DNA from 3 places in the Lysinibacillus sp. KU-BSD001 genome. Region 2 is predicted to be linked to each of the others. Evidence: riboswitches for the same ligand, from Rfam matches in the RefSeq annotation. Region 2 holds a riboswitch; each other region holds the start of a gene.
The links. Region 2 has a riboswitch for cobalamin ahead of AAGS61_RS13265 (class I SAM-dependent methyltransferase). Riboswitches for the same ligand answer to the same signal wherever they lie in the genome.

Region 1 (5,069 bases), on a different contig from region 2:
CGCACCCCGAAAATATCAATACATTCCGTTTAAACTATACGAACTCAACACCTGAAGTCATTGAAGAAGGCATTAAACGCTTAGGAAAGATTCTTCATCAATATTCGAAAGTGAATAGCTAATGAAATAATCCCTGCTTCTTGTGTAGAAGCAGGGATTTTAGATTTACCCGCAAATTTTGATGAAATACCCGCGAAAAGTATAGATTTACCCGCGATTTTCATCTATTTACCCGCGAATTCAATTTTTCTAAACAAATTCTATACTTTCGATCTTTATATCTTCCTGTAAAATCAAATGCTAAGTTTTTCAAAAGCCTTCTCGCCGCATCTTCAGAAGAAATATGAAAAAATCTCCGCAACTCCTGATTACATATCCATTCTGAAATCAAATACCGGTAATCAGCTAACCCTACATAAAAATCCTCTAGTCCACTTCGATTGCATCTTCCACAACTAAATTTCCCATGCTGAAACGTCATCACTTTTGTACAATTGGAACACAGTACACCTGGCATAACACGTGAAATATCTATTTGCACTGTTTCCTTACGAACTTGATGCTTCCTTGCAAGCGACAGCGCAAACTGTTCGAGATGAACTGGATTAAACTTTTCAGGGCACTGTGCTAGCAATTTTCGCACAAACGTTTCCAATCCACTTAGTTTAAATATAGATTCTCCATCAGGTATACGACCGATAATCGTCCGCGTATGAGCAAATACAACCACGTAAAAAATAGGCAAACGTGCATCGATTAAGTGATCTATATAGCGTACATGGCGCCTTACTTGATCAATCGGATTTCGAAAACTTTCTATCGTACCATCTTCCCGTTCACGTAAAAACTGTGATTTCTCTTCTTCAAACGTGATACGTCCACTGATGTTTTTAATCTCTACAATTAATAGAAATCGACTGCAAATAAACATAGTGTCAATTTGATGCTGGCTAATGCAATAATTATGGAGTAAATAATATGGCTCCTTCAGCTGAAAATCATGCCACATCCGGTCTACATACTGCTCACCTACTAGACCTGATTGTGCTCGGTATAGTGAATCAAGAAGCTCGATGAAGCCGCGCCGAACACCTGCTTGTAATGTACTTATTTTAAATGATTCATCCCGTTCAATTAAAATCAAGACAACCACCTCATGGCGAGCGTAGCACAAAATAAACGTGGTATCACTACTTTCATCGAAAATAAAAATTTAGCGCGTTTTTGGTCTTACGGTTTCCATAAAGCTTTGCAACTTTTCGGCTGAATCAATATTTCGTTCACAGCTAATTGTATCCGCACAAATATACTGACTATAGGTTTTATACGTTCCCTCAACATTGCCTTTTTCCTTTGTGGTGAAAAGGGACACATCCTTATGTTGCTGACAGAGGGCACAAATCCCTTGCGTTTTTTCCATAGCAAGGACACCTTTGACACCTACTAATTGGCCTTCTTGCTCATACACAAAATAACGTGAACGCGTTGTTGTATCATCCCATGACACAAATGTTACAAGAGGATCTGTTATTTTTGGCGCCTTCACTTTTTTATCTTTTTTCCATAGACGCTTCACTACTTGCTCTGTTATGTCAGGAAATGGCGCTACGTTTAATTTAACAAACGTCATAAATGGCTCAAGCTGTTGGCGCTCTTTCACGACTAACACATCATCAATAATAAAGCGCGGTACATCCGCCTCTGTTAATGTTGTATCGATTACACCACGTACGGCATTTAATACGCTTTCATCCTTTGTTGTTGCGATACTATTTAATAATTTCATTGTTTGCTTTTCAACTAAATGCATTTGAAATACGTTCATGTTTATCCCTCCGCCCTCATTTTACTACGTTTTTTGGGTAGAGGGGAAATAATAGTTAGCTTGTATTCAAACATTTCTTTCAATAGCGTTTCCTATTTCCGAATATGTCATTCTAGTACATATTTCTCTTAGTAACCAAAAAAGAACTAGAAAAAAGTTTTCAAAACTGTTAGACTATTTTTCAATGACGACAACTGAATGATTTTTGGTGCTATAGATTTAGCTTAAAAGGGAAATCGGTGAAAGGCCGATGCTGTCCCGCAACTGTAATTTCGGAGTGACTCACAACACAGCCACTGTTTTTAAACGGGAAGGTGTGAGAAGCGTTGATGATAAGCCAGGAGACCTGCCAAAAATTAAACGCCATTCAACCTACGAGGATAGGTACGAATAGAAGCAACGCTTAGTTGCTTTTTTCATCGTGCACTTTTCTCCTAGAAAGTGTATTTTTTTATGCACTTTTTCGTCATAAAATAACAAAAGGAGAATGAAACATGAAAAACCTATTGACTAAATTGCTTTATTTCGGCATCGTTCTACTATTTATTCCGAAACAAGCATATGCCATGCATATTATGGAGGGGTATTTACCGATTGCTTGGGCGATTTTCTGGTTCGCTATCAGCTTACCTTTCTTAATTCTTGGTTTACGTTCGATTCAAAAAATTGTCAAAGAACATCCGGATAGTAAAATGTTACTTGCTTTATCGGGAGCATTTACTTTCGTTTTATCGGCATTAAAGATTCCATCTGTTACAGGAAGCTGTTCACATCCAACAGGGGTAGGACTTGGTTCTATTTTATTTGGACCACTAGTGATGAGTGTCATGGGCACAATCGTTTTATTATTCCAATCATTGCTACTTGCACATGGTGGACTTACAACACTTGGCGCTAATATTTTTTCCATGGCAGTCGTTGGACCATTTATTGCTTACGGTGTTTACAAGGGTGCGACAAAGCTTGGTCTGTCTTTCTCCATTGCCGTATTTTTAGCAGCAACGCTAGGCGATCTTGGTACATATGTGATGACATCGATTCAATTAGCATTAGCTTTCCCTGCTGAAGTTGGTGGCTTTGTCGCTTCTTTCCAAAAATTTGGCGGCATTTTTGCTTTAACTCAAGTTCCTTTAGCAATTAGTGAAGGCTTACTGACAGTGATTGTCATGAATTTCTTACAAAAATACAATGTGCGTGAATTAACAAGCTTACGTATTTTACAACCGAAGGAGAATTAAGATGCTAAAGAAAAATCTATTATTATTAGCGATTGTCGTTGCATTAGCGATTTTCCCGATTATTTTCCTACAAGATGCTGAATTTGGTGGGGCTGACGGGGAAGCAGAAGAAGCAATTACAGAAATTGCAACGGATTATGAGCCTTGGTTTCATGCAATTTGGGAGCCACCAAGCGGAGAAATTGAAAGCTTATTATTCGTATTACAAGCAGCAATCGGAGCTGCGATTATCGGCTACTTTGTTGGATTTATGCGCGGTCGTGCGAATCCTTCAAAAAATGAATAATCCATGATAGCGATTGACCAATACGCCTATATTAACCGACTTGCTCATGTACCCGCAGCACAAAAAGCATTATTAGCCGTTTGCGCATTATTGATTGTGACAATCACGAGAGATATTGCCATTGCTTGCTGGACAATTGCGGTAATGAGTGTTCTGATTGTAGGCATGGCTCGTATTCCTGTTAGTGTTTATAGTAAATTACTGATCACACCACTCGGTTTTAGTGTGACAGGTGTCATAGCAATTGTCCTGTCATTTTCTACTGCGCCTGCGATGCCGGTTGATGTGATTTGGTACCATTCGATTGGCAACTTCAACATTTTTCTGCTGGAATCTGATGTCAAACGTGCCATTACGATTTTATTTACCGCATCTGGTGCAATTACAAGCTTGTATTTTTTAATTCTTACAACGCCTGTTTACGAGTTGAGCCAGTTGCTTCAAAAGCTCCATGTGCCAGCGATTTTAATAGAACTCATCGAATTAACGTATCGTTTCATTTTTTTATTTTTAAGCTGTGCACAGCAACTTTACACAGCGCAACAGGCACGACTAGGCTATACGGGCATAAAAGTTAGCTTTCGTTCGCTAAGCTCTTTAATTGTGGCCATGCTACAATCGCTTCTTGTACGAAATGAGCAGCTCACACTTGCGATGCATGCACGTACCATTGATTGCTTTATTGTACCTATAGCATTTTGTGAGCATAAGCAGTGGAACAAGCAAATGGCATGGATACTAGGACTTTATGGTAGTAGTATTATTGGCATTATGTGGCTACAAGGAGGACTTTAAATGAACAACGCTTATTTTACGTTACAACATGTAGATTATTGCTATCCTGATGGGACAAAAGCGTTGGAGGATTTGTCACTCACGATTCCGATGAACCGGAAAATTGGAATTTTAGGGGAAAATGGCTCAGGGAAATCAACGCTCTTTCAACTGCTCATGGGGCTCATCAAGCCGACAAGTGGCACGATTTCCTTTCAGGGTACGCCACTACAGTATAAAAAAACAGACTTGAAAAATTTACGCCAACAAGTAGGACTCCTGTTCCAAGATGCGAACAATCAGTTATTTGCTGCTACTGTCAAACAAGATGTTTTATTTGGTCCGTTAAATCTTGGCTGGGATGCTCCATATATTGAAGAGCAAGTGAATAAAGCGCTTGCCTTAACGGAACTAACACCACTAGCTCACCGACCGATTCATTTTTTAAGTGGTGGACAAAAAAAGCGCGTTACGATTGCTGGTGTGTATGCGATGAATCCAAAAGTCTTTATTTTAGACGAGCCAACAAGTAGTCTCGACTACTATTTCTCTACACAACTGATGGAGTATTTGGCGCAATTAAATGAAGACAATCGTACCTTCCTTTATGCTACACACCAAATTAATTTTATTTATGGCTGGGCAGATTATTATATTGTGCTACATAAAGGGAAAGTGTTATACGAAGGGGATGCACAGGGGCTCTTTACAAACCGTGATTTACTAGCACAAACGCATATTGAAACACCTTGGATTGTCGAGTTAACAGAAGCGTTAAAGCAATCTGGAAAAATCCCATTAGGCACACCCCTTCCGCAAACAAAGGAACAGCTCTTTGCCTTGATGCAATTGTAACGAAACAGCCTGGAGAAATAATTCTCTGGCTGTTTTTTTCATTTAAAAAGGAGCCACCCCTACTTAATGGGATAGCTCCTTAATTATATGT
Region 2 (5,069 bases):
ACACACCTGCCTTAATAATTATCCATTAAGAAATATTGCTCCTGCGGTGGTCACATCAAAATGCATTTTCAGACGGAACCATTCATTCTGAAACTCCATACACGACTTTACTCCATTGGATAGTGAACACCTTCGCAAAATTTGTCAGAAGATGGTTTAGCGCACACGAAAGGAGGCTTGTTCAATAAGTGAATAAGCCCCCTTTTATAAAACATCGTAAGCATGGTTTTTAATGATGATGGTGATGATGCTCATATCCATGTTCTTCTGCATATTTTCTAAAGTTCTCTAAATCTTGCATCCCTGTCGATGACCCATTCATCGCTTGCTCGGCACGTTCTACAAGCACATGTTGTAGCTTTGGATGATAGCCAAAATAATTAGCAATTTGAATGTCCACATTTGGATAGGTCACTTCGTAGTTATCACGCATTTTGTACATGCGCTTCATTAAAATACCTGTAAATAGGAAGTATGGCAGCATAATGATTTTTTTCGCCCCAAACTTCACACAGCGCTCAATGCCCTCGTCAACTGTTGGCGTTGCTACACCCATAAACGCACTTTCTACCCAAGGAACGTCAAGCTTTTCCCAAAGTAAGCGTGAAATTTTATAGAAATCCCCGTTCGCTTCTTCATCGCTTCCACCGCGTCCTACTAATAAGATAGCTGTATGTTCATGTTTTTCGTATGGGTCAAAGCCAATTTCTTTTAACCGTTCCAATAAAATTTCAAAAATTCCCGCATGAATCCCAATCGTTTGCCCGTACGTGAAGGTGATTCCTGGGAATTGTTCTCTTGCATGCTCAATCTCTGCTGGGATGTGCATTTTAGAATGTCCCGCATGGAGTAGCATGATGGGAATCACATGAATCTCCTCTGCGCCCTTTTCCACACAAAGCTCGATCCCGTCTTCAATATTCGGTGAAGCGAATTCTAAAAAACATGTTTCTACTAAAATAGCAGGGTCGATTAAGTAGGTTGTACGTTCTATAAACTCACGTACCTCATCATTTCCAGCCTCTACTCTGCTGCCATGCCCAACGAATAATATCGCTTTTTTTGTCGCACTGGATTTTTCTTTTCGTTTTAATACTTTCGTTTTCGATATACCTTTTGTAAAAGTGGGCGTTGCTTGTGCTAAACCATTTTGCGTCATATTGTAAATCATGTGCTGGTCTTCCACTTGACCTGTTACAATATCTCTTCCTACTTGCTCATCTTGTACGCTATACCATTTTCCTTCTGGATAGGAAATAACGACGCATTTATCCTTACAACGGCCGTTACAACGTGTACGTGATGTATGAATCATTTCATCTAGATTGTTTTTTGTAATTTCATCTCGGATAGCAAGTGTCACTTCTTCAGCACCTGCACCCATACATGTACTACCGTTACAAATTAACAAATGGCGTTGCATCCCTTGTAAATTCCATGTTGTCATGTTGTCAGCTCCTTTTTTGGCTCCCACGAAATGACCGCGGCATAAAATGTATGGCGATAATGCACTCCGTCTGCATCCTGCTCAATAAACGGCGCTAATGAATCAAGTACATGCTCCGTTGAAAAGTCCGTGTCGATGATTTTTTTACTTTGTGCAGCAACTAGCGCTTCCATTGTCGGATAATGATACGTACGCTCCAGTTGAATCATCTCGCAATCAGCATAAATCTCAAGTTGATACAGCATATTTAAAATTTCAATATAATCGCGGCGTGGGTATTTAATCGAATAGCCGTATTTTTCATCTAATATTTTGTAATGCGGTTGAATCGGTCCAGTTGTCAGGCCGATAATTGCTCGCTTTTTTGCTAGTGCATTCATTTTCTTGAGCGTGTCGAGCATCTCGTATATGCGGTAAAAACAATTCACGCCTAACACGACATCATGTTGCTCCAGCGCTGCTTCTTCCCATTTCGCATGCATAAATGACACATGGTTCGCTCCTTCAAAATACTGGGCTAAATAAGAAAGCACACTTTCAGAACCGTCCACACATGTTAATCTCGCTACATCCTCTGCTAGTGGAAATGTATAATTTCCCCATCCAGGACCGATTTCAATGACGGAATCTTCCTGTCCAATATACTTTTTCATCACTTTATAAATCGGTATAGCATGGGCTTCGGTTTGCTTGTACGCTTTTTTTTGCATCGACTGTGCCCAAAAGGCTTCCTCTAGCGAATCATCTACCATTCGCTCTGGCATATTACCGTGCCAATCAAGCATCCCTTCCTGCCATAGCTTTTCAAAATCAATTGCTAATGGTCCTTTCAAGTTACGACCTCCTTTAAACAAAGAAAGGGGAGCCAGAAAGTTAAAGCTTTCAGGACCCACCCTTTACCTTTTGATTAATGTCTACTCAGAAATATTGCAAAGCAAGCACTATCATATGTAGTACAATGCTTCCCATAATCCCGTGGGTACATTTCGTGTTGATTTGGCAGGTCTCCTGACTTCACATCCTCACAAGACAAATCCCTTCCCGCATACGCAGTGGTGTCGATTTGTTGCTCCGTTTCACAGTGGCGGGTACCGTGGTGAATTTGCATCACACTTCCCTATTAAGTAGTTTTCACTACACCAAACAACATGTTATGTAATTAATGTATATAAAAGCTCCATATTAAGGTGGCGACGCACATGCACATCAAGCATTTCATAGGCTTGTTCGCGACGCTCTGCTTCGGATTGCACGGCTGTATCAATTGTTGCTAATCCTTTTTCAAGACGAATTCGATTAAAATAATTTCTTGTGAACTGTCGGTTATGGAAAATTCCATGCAAATACGTACCAATCATGCGATCATCGTCACTTCTAACGCCATCTGTTCGACCGTCATGCAATTGCACAAAAGGTTTCACTAAATCGTTTGCTCGTGTACGTCCTAAATGAATTTCATAGCCTGTTACCTGTTCGCCAGTAGACAGTTGGCCTGATACTTGAACCGTTTGTTTTTCTGCTACAAAAACCGTTTCTAACGGTACTAACCCTAGTGTTTTAGTCCGACCACCACTTGCTTCAATCGCTTCCTCATCGATTAATGTTTCCCCAAGCATTTGATAGCCACCACAAATACCAAATATATACGTACCCTTTTGTACATGTTGCTGAATCGCCTGTGCCAGCCCCGTTTTTTCAAGCCATTCATAGTCCTCTACCGTATTTTTTGTCCCTGGTAAAATAATAACCGTTGGATTTTTAAGCTCTGCCACAGATTTGACAAAGCGTACACCTACTTGTGGCTCGTCCATTAATGGGTCGAGATCGGTAAAGTTCGAAATGCGCGGGAAACAAATGACCGCCACATCGATTGGAAACTCCTCAGCTTGTGGTTTTTTTAGTCGCAAGCTCGATAACGCCATCGAATCCTCTGCCTCGATTTGCACATCGATATGTGGAATTAAACCGAGCACTGGAATATTCGTATATTCCTCTAACCACGTAATCCCGCTATCAAGTAGCTCCTTCATCCCGCGGAATTTATTAATAATAATGCCTTTTACACGTGCTCGCTCCGCCTCATCTAACAACATCAACGTACCGACGATCGACGCAAAAACGCCACCTCGTTCAATATCTGCCACTAAAATAACTGCCGCATCCGTTTCATGTGCCATGCGCATATTGGCAATATCTCTTGCCTTTAAGTTAATTTCTGCGGGACTGCCAGCGCCTTCAAGCACAAGCACATCATATTGTTGTGATAAACGCTGAAGAGATGATCTTACTAGTGGCATCACTTCTTCAACAAACTGTTCGCGGTACGAAACAGCGTCCATATTCGCAAAAGGCTTCCCGTGTACAATGACCTCAGATACCATATCGCCCTTTGGCTTTAGTAATATCGGGTTCATATCCGTTGTCGCGATGGTGCGTGCGGCTTCTGCCTGCACACCTTGCGCACGTCCAATTTCGCCACCGTCTTCTGTAATATATGAATTCAACGCCATATTTTGGGATTTAAATGGAGCAACGCGGTAACCTTCATTTGCTAAAATACGACATAAAGCTGTACAAATCACACTTTTTCCAACGTCTGAAGCTGTCCCTTGAACCATAATGGCTTTCATTAAAATTCAAGTCCTTTCACAGCAGACACATCTTGGTCTGCATAATAATGCTTCGTCGGTTCAATTGTCGATACTAAATCAGCTAACGCGACAATCGCTGGGTTGGCAGAACGTCCCGTAATGACCAAATGCATATGGGGCGGTCGGTTTTGAATCGCTTCTAACACTTCTGCTAAAGGGAGTACATCATCGATTGGGAATTTGGTAATCGCCAGTGCATTGTTTAATTCGTCCAAGACAAGTAAATCAATTGATTCATCTTGCAGTGCTTTTTTCACTTTACTCCACGCCTTTTGCAAGGCAACACGATGTTCCTCTGGTGTTTTTGTCCACGTAAAGCCGATACCTAGCTGTTCCGTTTCGACACCCAATTTACGTAGCGCCAGTTGCTCACCGTATGTACGCTCTGGTGATTTAATGAATTGCAAGTACTTGACGTTCATGCCTCGACCAATCGCACGTAATGTGACACCGAGTGAAGCAGTTGTTTTTCCTTTGCCATCCCCTGTATAAACGAGTACAAGTCCTCTTTTTGTCATGCCGCTCCCCCTATAACCACGTCGTCTTCTCACTAAAATGTGAGCGTTTTTTCTCCGTTGTTGGTGTTTCTGCAGGATAGCCGATAAATAGCGTACCGATTACTTGTTGCTCTTCTGTCGCACCGATAAATTGGTGCATACGCTCATCGTGAACAAGCCCTACACCGCGTGTACGCCATACAAAGCCAAGTCCTAATTCTTCCGCTGCAAGCCACATGGACATAATGGCACTACACACAGCAAATTCATTGTCCTTTGTAGCCCCTTCGTCTCCAGCAACTTTATCCGCCGTTACCACAATCACAAGTGGTGTCGTTTGAATCACTTCTAGTGAGCTTGCCACTAAATGAGGTTTCGTTGGGAAACGTTCCTGTAAATAAGCATTCGCCATTTCTTCATAACGCTTTAAGCTATCACCTTGTAGTACATAAAAGTGCCAAGGCTCACGCATAC
Region 3 (5,069 bases), on a different contig from region 2:
ATTGTTCTAATTTCACATAATCATTATGATCATCTTGACTTTCGTACCTTAATTAAGTTAAAGGGCAATCCACTATTTTTAGTTCCGAAAGGATTAAAAATCACCTTTTTAAGAAAAGGGCTAAATAATACGAAAGAATTCTCTTGGTGGGATTCGATGTTTCACAAGGGATTAAAAATTTCTTTTATCCCCTCCCTTCATTGGTCACGAAGAAACCTGAATGATTTAAATAAATCCTTGTGGGGCGGGTGGATGATTGAAGGGGACAAAGCTAATATTTATTTTGTTGGTGATTCTGGCTATCATAATGGTTTTAAACAAATTGGAAGGCAATTTAAGGTGGATTGCGTCTTAATGCCAATTGGGTCCTATGAACCGGAATGGTTTATGGAATCGCAACATCTCACACCAGAACAAGCGGTACAGGGATACCAGGATTTAAAAGCGGATCTCTTTATTCCGATGCATTACGATTCTTTTCGTCTTGCAGATGACACGCCCAAAGAAGCACTGGATCGTTTAGTAGCTAAGTGGCATAACAAGAGGCTTGATATGGAGAATTTAAAAATTTTAAAGTTGGGAGAAACACTAGTTTTCTAGGCGGTATAGCTGCATGGTTTTTGAAAAATAATATGTCTATGTATGTTGCATATTTAAAATTGCTTTATAGAAGTTATACTGCTAAATAGTTGTAACATGGCTAGTTTGGTATTTGTTACTGTAGTACCAATTAAGACTTTAGCGATTAAATAAAGATCGATGTCATCTGTTTTCATTAAGAGAATAGTCTTTTTCCATAAGGACACGCACGATGTTTTCATACATAGTGACTCATAAACTTAATACAATGAATACTCGTTGGACTTGATATGAATGTTTCGCCTGTCCAATCTTTTCAATCAAGAGGCTCATCCTTGTTTGCTTCATCATAAATGATAAAGGATGATTTAGTGTGAGAAAACTTGTCCGCTTGTTTTTGTCTATTATTAGTCATATATGAAAAATACATGTTTTGTGATTGTCTACATTCATTGTCATCAGGATATGCCTTCTTCTAAAATGAAGGCAATGGAGGCGTCAGCAGATGAACTTATTATTAAAAAATGAACGTGAACGACAAGAAGTAATCGAGTTTTTAAATAAATATAAACAAGAAAAAGAAATGACCGAAGTATGGTTACAGCAGCGTGTAGCCGAAATCCAAGTAATCGGTAGCTATGAACCGACTTTTGATGAATTAGAATTTGGTGCGCGCGTTGCTTGGCGAAATAGTAATAAATGTATCGGGCGTCTTTTTTGGCAGTCACTGCATGTATTTGATGAGCGCAGTCTACAAAATGAGGAAGATATTTTTCACGCATTATTGAGACATATTGATTATGCAACAAACGAAGGGAAAATCCGCCCTGCTATTACAGTGTTTGCATCAAAGAGGGTACGCGTTTGGAATCACCAGCTTATCCGCTACGCAGGGTATGAAACGACGAAGGGCATTGTTGGTGATCCAGATTCGGTTACTTTCACAAGACAATGTATGAAGCTTGGTTGGCAGGGGGAGGGCACACCATTCGATGTGTTACCACTCGTCATTCAGGTAGATGGTAAACAGCCTAAGTGGTTTGAGATTCCAAAATCGTATGTACTGGAAGTAGACATTACACATCCTGAGTATCCTGCCTTTCAAGAGCTACAATTAAAATGGTATGCGGTGCCGATTATTTCGAGTATGCGTTTTAATTGTGGTGGCATTGATTTTGAGGCCGCGCCGTTTAATGGTTGGTATATGGGTACAGAGATTGGCGCACGCAATTTGGCAGATACGAATCGTTATAATTGTTTGCCAAAGGTAGCAGATGTAATAGGGCTGAAGCGTGAGACAAATAGTTCATTATGGAAGGACCGCGCTTTAGTAGAATTGAACATTGCGGTACTGCATTCCTTTAAGGAGGCAGGTGTCAGCATTGTCGACCATCATACAGCAGCACAGCAATTTAAGCTGTTTCAAGAACAGGAAGGAAAATCCAATCGTGATGTCACTGGCAACTGGACGTGGTTAATCCCACCTATATCACCGGCTACGACACATATTTTCCATCAGCCGATTCCTAATATTATTCATAAACCAAATTATTTTTATCAAAAAAATCCATATTAGCGAACTATTCATAGCCCAATTTGTCTGGGCTATTTTGTTTTATTTTTATACTTTTGTTTGAAATTTCAAACAAAATAAACTAGAAATTTCCCCCTGTTCTTGTTAAACTGTTCCATAACGATAAAACTGAATGATTTTTGGTGCTAATGCAAATTAGCTTAAAAGGGAAGTACGGTGAAAGTCCGTCGCTGTCCCGCAACTGTAATTCGGAGCAAATCACATAGAAGCCACTGTTTATAACGGGAAGGTGTGAGGAGCATTGATGATAAGCCAGGAAACCTGCCAAAAATTAAGCCCGATTCAACCTACGAGGATAGGTGCGAAGTAAAGCAAATGTTCAATTTGCTTATTTACTTATGCACCCATGCACTTTCTCTTAGGAAGTGTATTTTTTTATGCGCTTTTTTGTTAATGAAAAAGAAGATTGTTATTTTAAATGAAAAGTGTATAATTTAATTGATAATAGTAATCATTACTGTTTTAGTGGATTCATAATTTAAGCAAGGAGGGGATAAAGGTAAATCGCTGAGAAAGTATGTAGTGATTTTAGCAATTGATAAGGAATAGTATTTATGAAAAATGATATTATTTCTCACTTCATTTTCAGTCAAGAAATGACAAGGATACATAAACACGATGTTTACTATACGGTGAAATGACTTATCAATCAGGATGATAATAAGAATCATTTTCTAGAAAATAGGAGGAATAACAGTGAAGCGTATTTATATTTTATTTATATCAGTGATGATATTGATGCTGTTAACAGCATGTGGTAATGATGAGCAAACAACAGCTACATCTGCAAAGGAATCGAGTAATACACTAGTGATGTCTTGGCCAAAGGATATTGGGGAAGTGAATCCACATTTATACTCGCCAAATGAAATGTTTGCCCAAGCAATGTTGTATGATCCGTTAGTGGTGTATGAAAACGATGGTACGATTTCACCAGGATTAGCGGAATCATGGGACATGTCACCAGATGGGAAGATCTATACATTCAAGCTACGTGAAGGTGTGCAATATTCCGATGGTTCATTGCTCACAGGTGAAAATGTAAAACGTAATTTTGATACCGTTATCGCAAATAGTGCAGCACATAGCTGGTTAGAGGTAGTGACTGTTATTGACCAAGTAGAAGTAGTGGATAACACAACGGTAAAAATTCATTTGAAAGAGGCGTATTATCCATTCCTACAAGAGTTATCACTTATTCGTCCGCTTCGTATGCTAGGGGACGCGGGATTCCCGAAAAGTGGTAGTACGGCAGATGGGATTGAAAAAGCAATCGGTACAGGTCCATGGATTTTAACTGCGTATGAGCAAGATCGTTATGCAGAATTTACACGTAATGAAAACTATTGGGGCAAAAAGCCGTCGATTGAAAAAGTAGTAGTAAAAGTGATTGCCGATTCGCAAGCACGTATGATGGCCTTAGAAAAAGGGGATATCGATTTAATTTTTGGTAGTGGGCAGCTTGTACCAGCTGAATTTGCAACATTACAGCAAAATAATCAGTACGTCACAAAAGTGTCAGAGCCTTTATCGACACGTATTTTATCTTTCAATACAACATACGGCGTGACACAAGACAAGGCCGTGCGTATTGCATTACAGCATGCAATTGATCGACAAACGATTGTGGAGCACGTATTAAACGGTTTAGAGCAAGAAGCACGTTCATTATTTGCACCAGGCTTCCCTTATAGTGATATTGAAGTAGAATCATATGCTTATGACGTACAAAAAGCGGCTGCTATTTTGGATGAAGCAGGCTGGGTAATGGATGAAAAGACAGGTATACGAGTCAAGAATGGTGAAACGCTGACACTGACCGTTCCTTATAACAGCAGTGAGCAAGTGCATAAGGCCATCTTTGAATATTTGCAAGGTATATGGAAAGAGATTGGTGTGGAAGTCAATTTAATGGGGGAAGAAAGTCAAACAGTCTATATGCGTTCAAAAGAAGGCGAATATAATCTCATGTTCAATGATACATGGGGAGCGCCTTATGATCCGCATATGTACCTGCGTACAATGACAGGTGAAAAACAAATCGGTTTTTATGCGAAAGCGGGTATCGAGTCAAATGAAAAGTTAACAGATGATATTACACGTGTGATTCGTTCAACCGATGAAGCACAGCGTCACGCGCTGTACGAAAGTATTATTCAAACGATTCAAAGTGAAGCGATTTTCATGCCCATTTCATATCGTCAAAATTATTTAGTGGCGAACGATGTATTCGAAACGATTACATTCTCCCCACAACAATACGAAGTACCAATCAATTTGTATGAAATGAAGTGATGAGATGGGGCAATTTTTAACGAAACGTCTACTGAGCATGGTGCTAGCGCTATGGGGGATCACAATCATTGCCTTCTTCTTAGTACGTGTGATGCCCGTTGATCCAATAGAGGCATATTTTCAAGCTAATCAATTGCCTGTAACCGAAGAGGCGATGGAACAAGTACGTGAGGAACATGGGCTAAATCAGCCTATGTTCACGCAGTACGTACAATGGCTATCAGGTGCTATTCAGTTTAATTTTGGGACATCCTTTATGACGAATAATGCGGTAAGTGAAGAACTATTTAGCCGTTTTAGTGTGACGATGCAGCTAGCGGTTGTTGCCTTTCTTTTTATTTTGTTGCTATGTGTACCAATTGGAATCATCAGTGCTGTCAAGCGCGATTCTTGGTTTGACCGCATGACGCGCTTAACGATTTTCTCGATTGCTTCGATGCCGAGCTTTTGGTTAGCCTTTGTGTTAGTTTATACGGTGGCATTAAAGCTCGATTTATTACCGTTAATGGGCTGGGGAACAGTAGATACGATGATCTTACCTGCTTTAACGCTGGCGCTAGGGGTTGTCCCGTATTATGTACGCATGATTCGGACGAGCATG

Region 1: it holds a riboswitch for cobalamin, as region 2 does, so the genes downstream of both, AAGS61_RS02650 (energy-coupling factor ABC transporter permease) here and AAGS61_RS13265 (class I SAM-dependent methyltransferase) in region 2, are expected to answer to the same signal.
Region 3: it holds a riboswitch for cobalamin, as region 2 does, so the genes downstream of both, nikA (nickel ABC transporter substrate-binding protein) here and AAGS61_RS13265 (class I SAM-dependent methyltransferase) in region 2, are expected to answer to the same signal.

The regions. Positions count from the first base shown of each region.
Region 1 is NZ_JBDQZI010000001.1:507,126-512,194, reverse strand. Features, by position in the region: gene AAGS61_RS02665 (PLP-dependent aminotransferase family protein) at 1-122, shown strand, start outside; gene AAGS61_RS02660 (nuclease-related domain-containing protein) at 221-1,144, opposite strand; gene AAGS61_RS02655 (FBP domain-containing protein) at 1,214-1,825, opposite strand; cobalamin riboswitch at 2,015-2,193, shown strand; gene AAGS61_RS02650 (energy-coupling factor ABC transporter permease) at 2,320-3,063, shown strand; gene AAGS61_RS02645 (energy-coupling factor ABC transporter substrate-binding protein) at 3,065-3,349, shown strand; gene cbiQ (cobalt ECF transporter T component CbiQ) at 3,353-4,144, shown strand; gene AAGS61_RS02635 (energy-coupling factor ABC transporter ATP-binding protein) at 4,145-4,978, shown strand.
Region 2 is NZ_JBDQZI010000008.1:149,955-155,023, reverse strand. Features, by position in the region: gene AAGS61_RS13270 (CbiX/SirB N-terminal domain-containing protein) at 230-1,447, opposite strand; gene AAGS61_RS13265 (class I SAM-dependent methyltransferase) at 1,444-2,280, opposite strand; cobalamin riboswitch at 2,428-2,606, opposite strand; gene AAGS61_RS13260 (cobyric acid synthase) at 2,599-4,077, opposite strand; gene AAGS61_RS13255 (cob(I)yrinic acid a,c-diamide adenosyltransferase) at 4,077-4,616, opposite strand; gene AAGS61_RS13250 (nitroreductase family protein) at 4,627-5,069, opposite strand, start outside.
Region 3 is NZ_JBDQZI010000009.1:127,201-132,269, forward strand. Features, by position in the region: gene AAGS61_RS13975 (MBL fold metallo-hydrolase) at 1-600, shown strand, start outside; gene AAGS61_RS13980 (nitric oxide synthase oxygenase) at 1,085-2,155, shown strand; cobalamin riboswitch at 2,277-2,456, shown strand; gene nikA (nickel ABC transporter substrate-binding protein) at 2,870-4,468, shown strand; gene nikB (nickel ABC transporter permease) at 4,473-5,069, shown strand, end outside.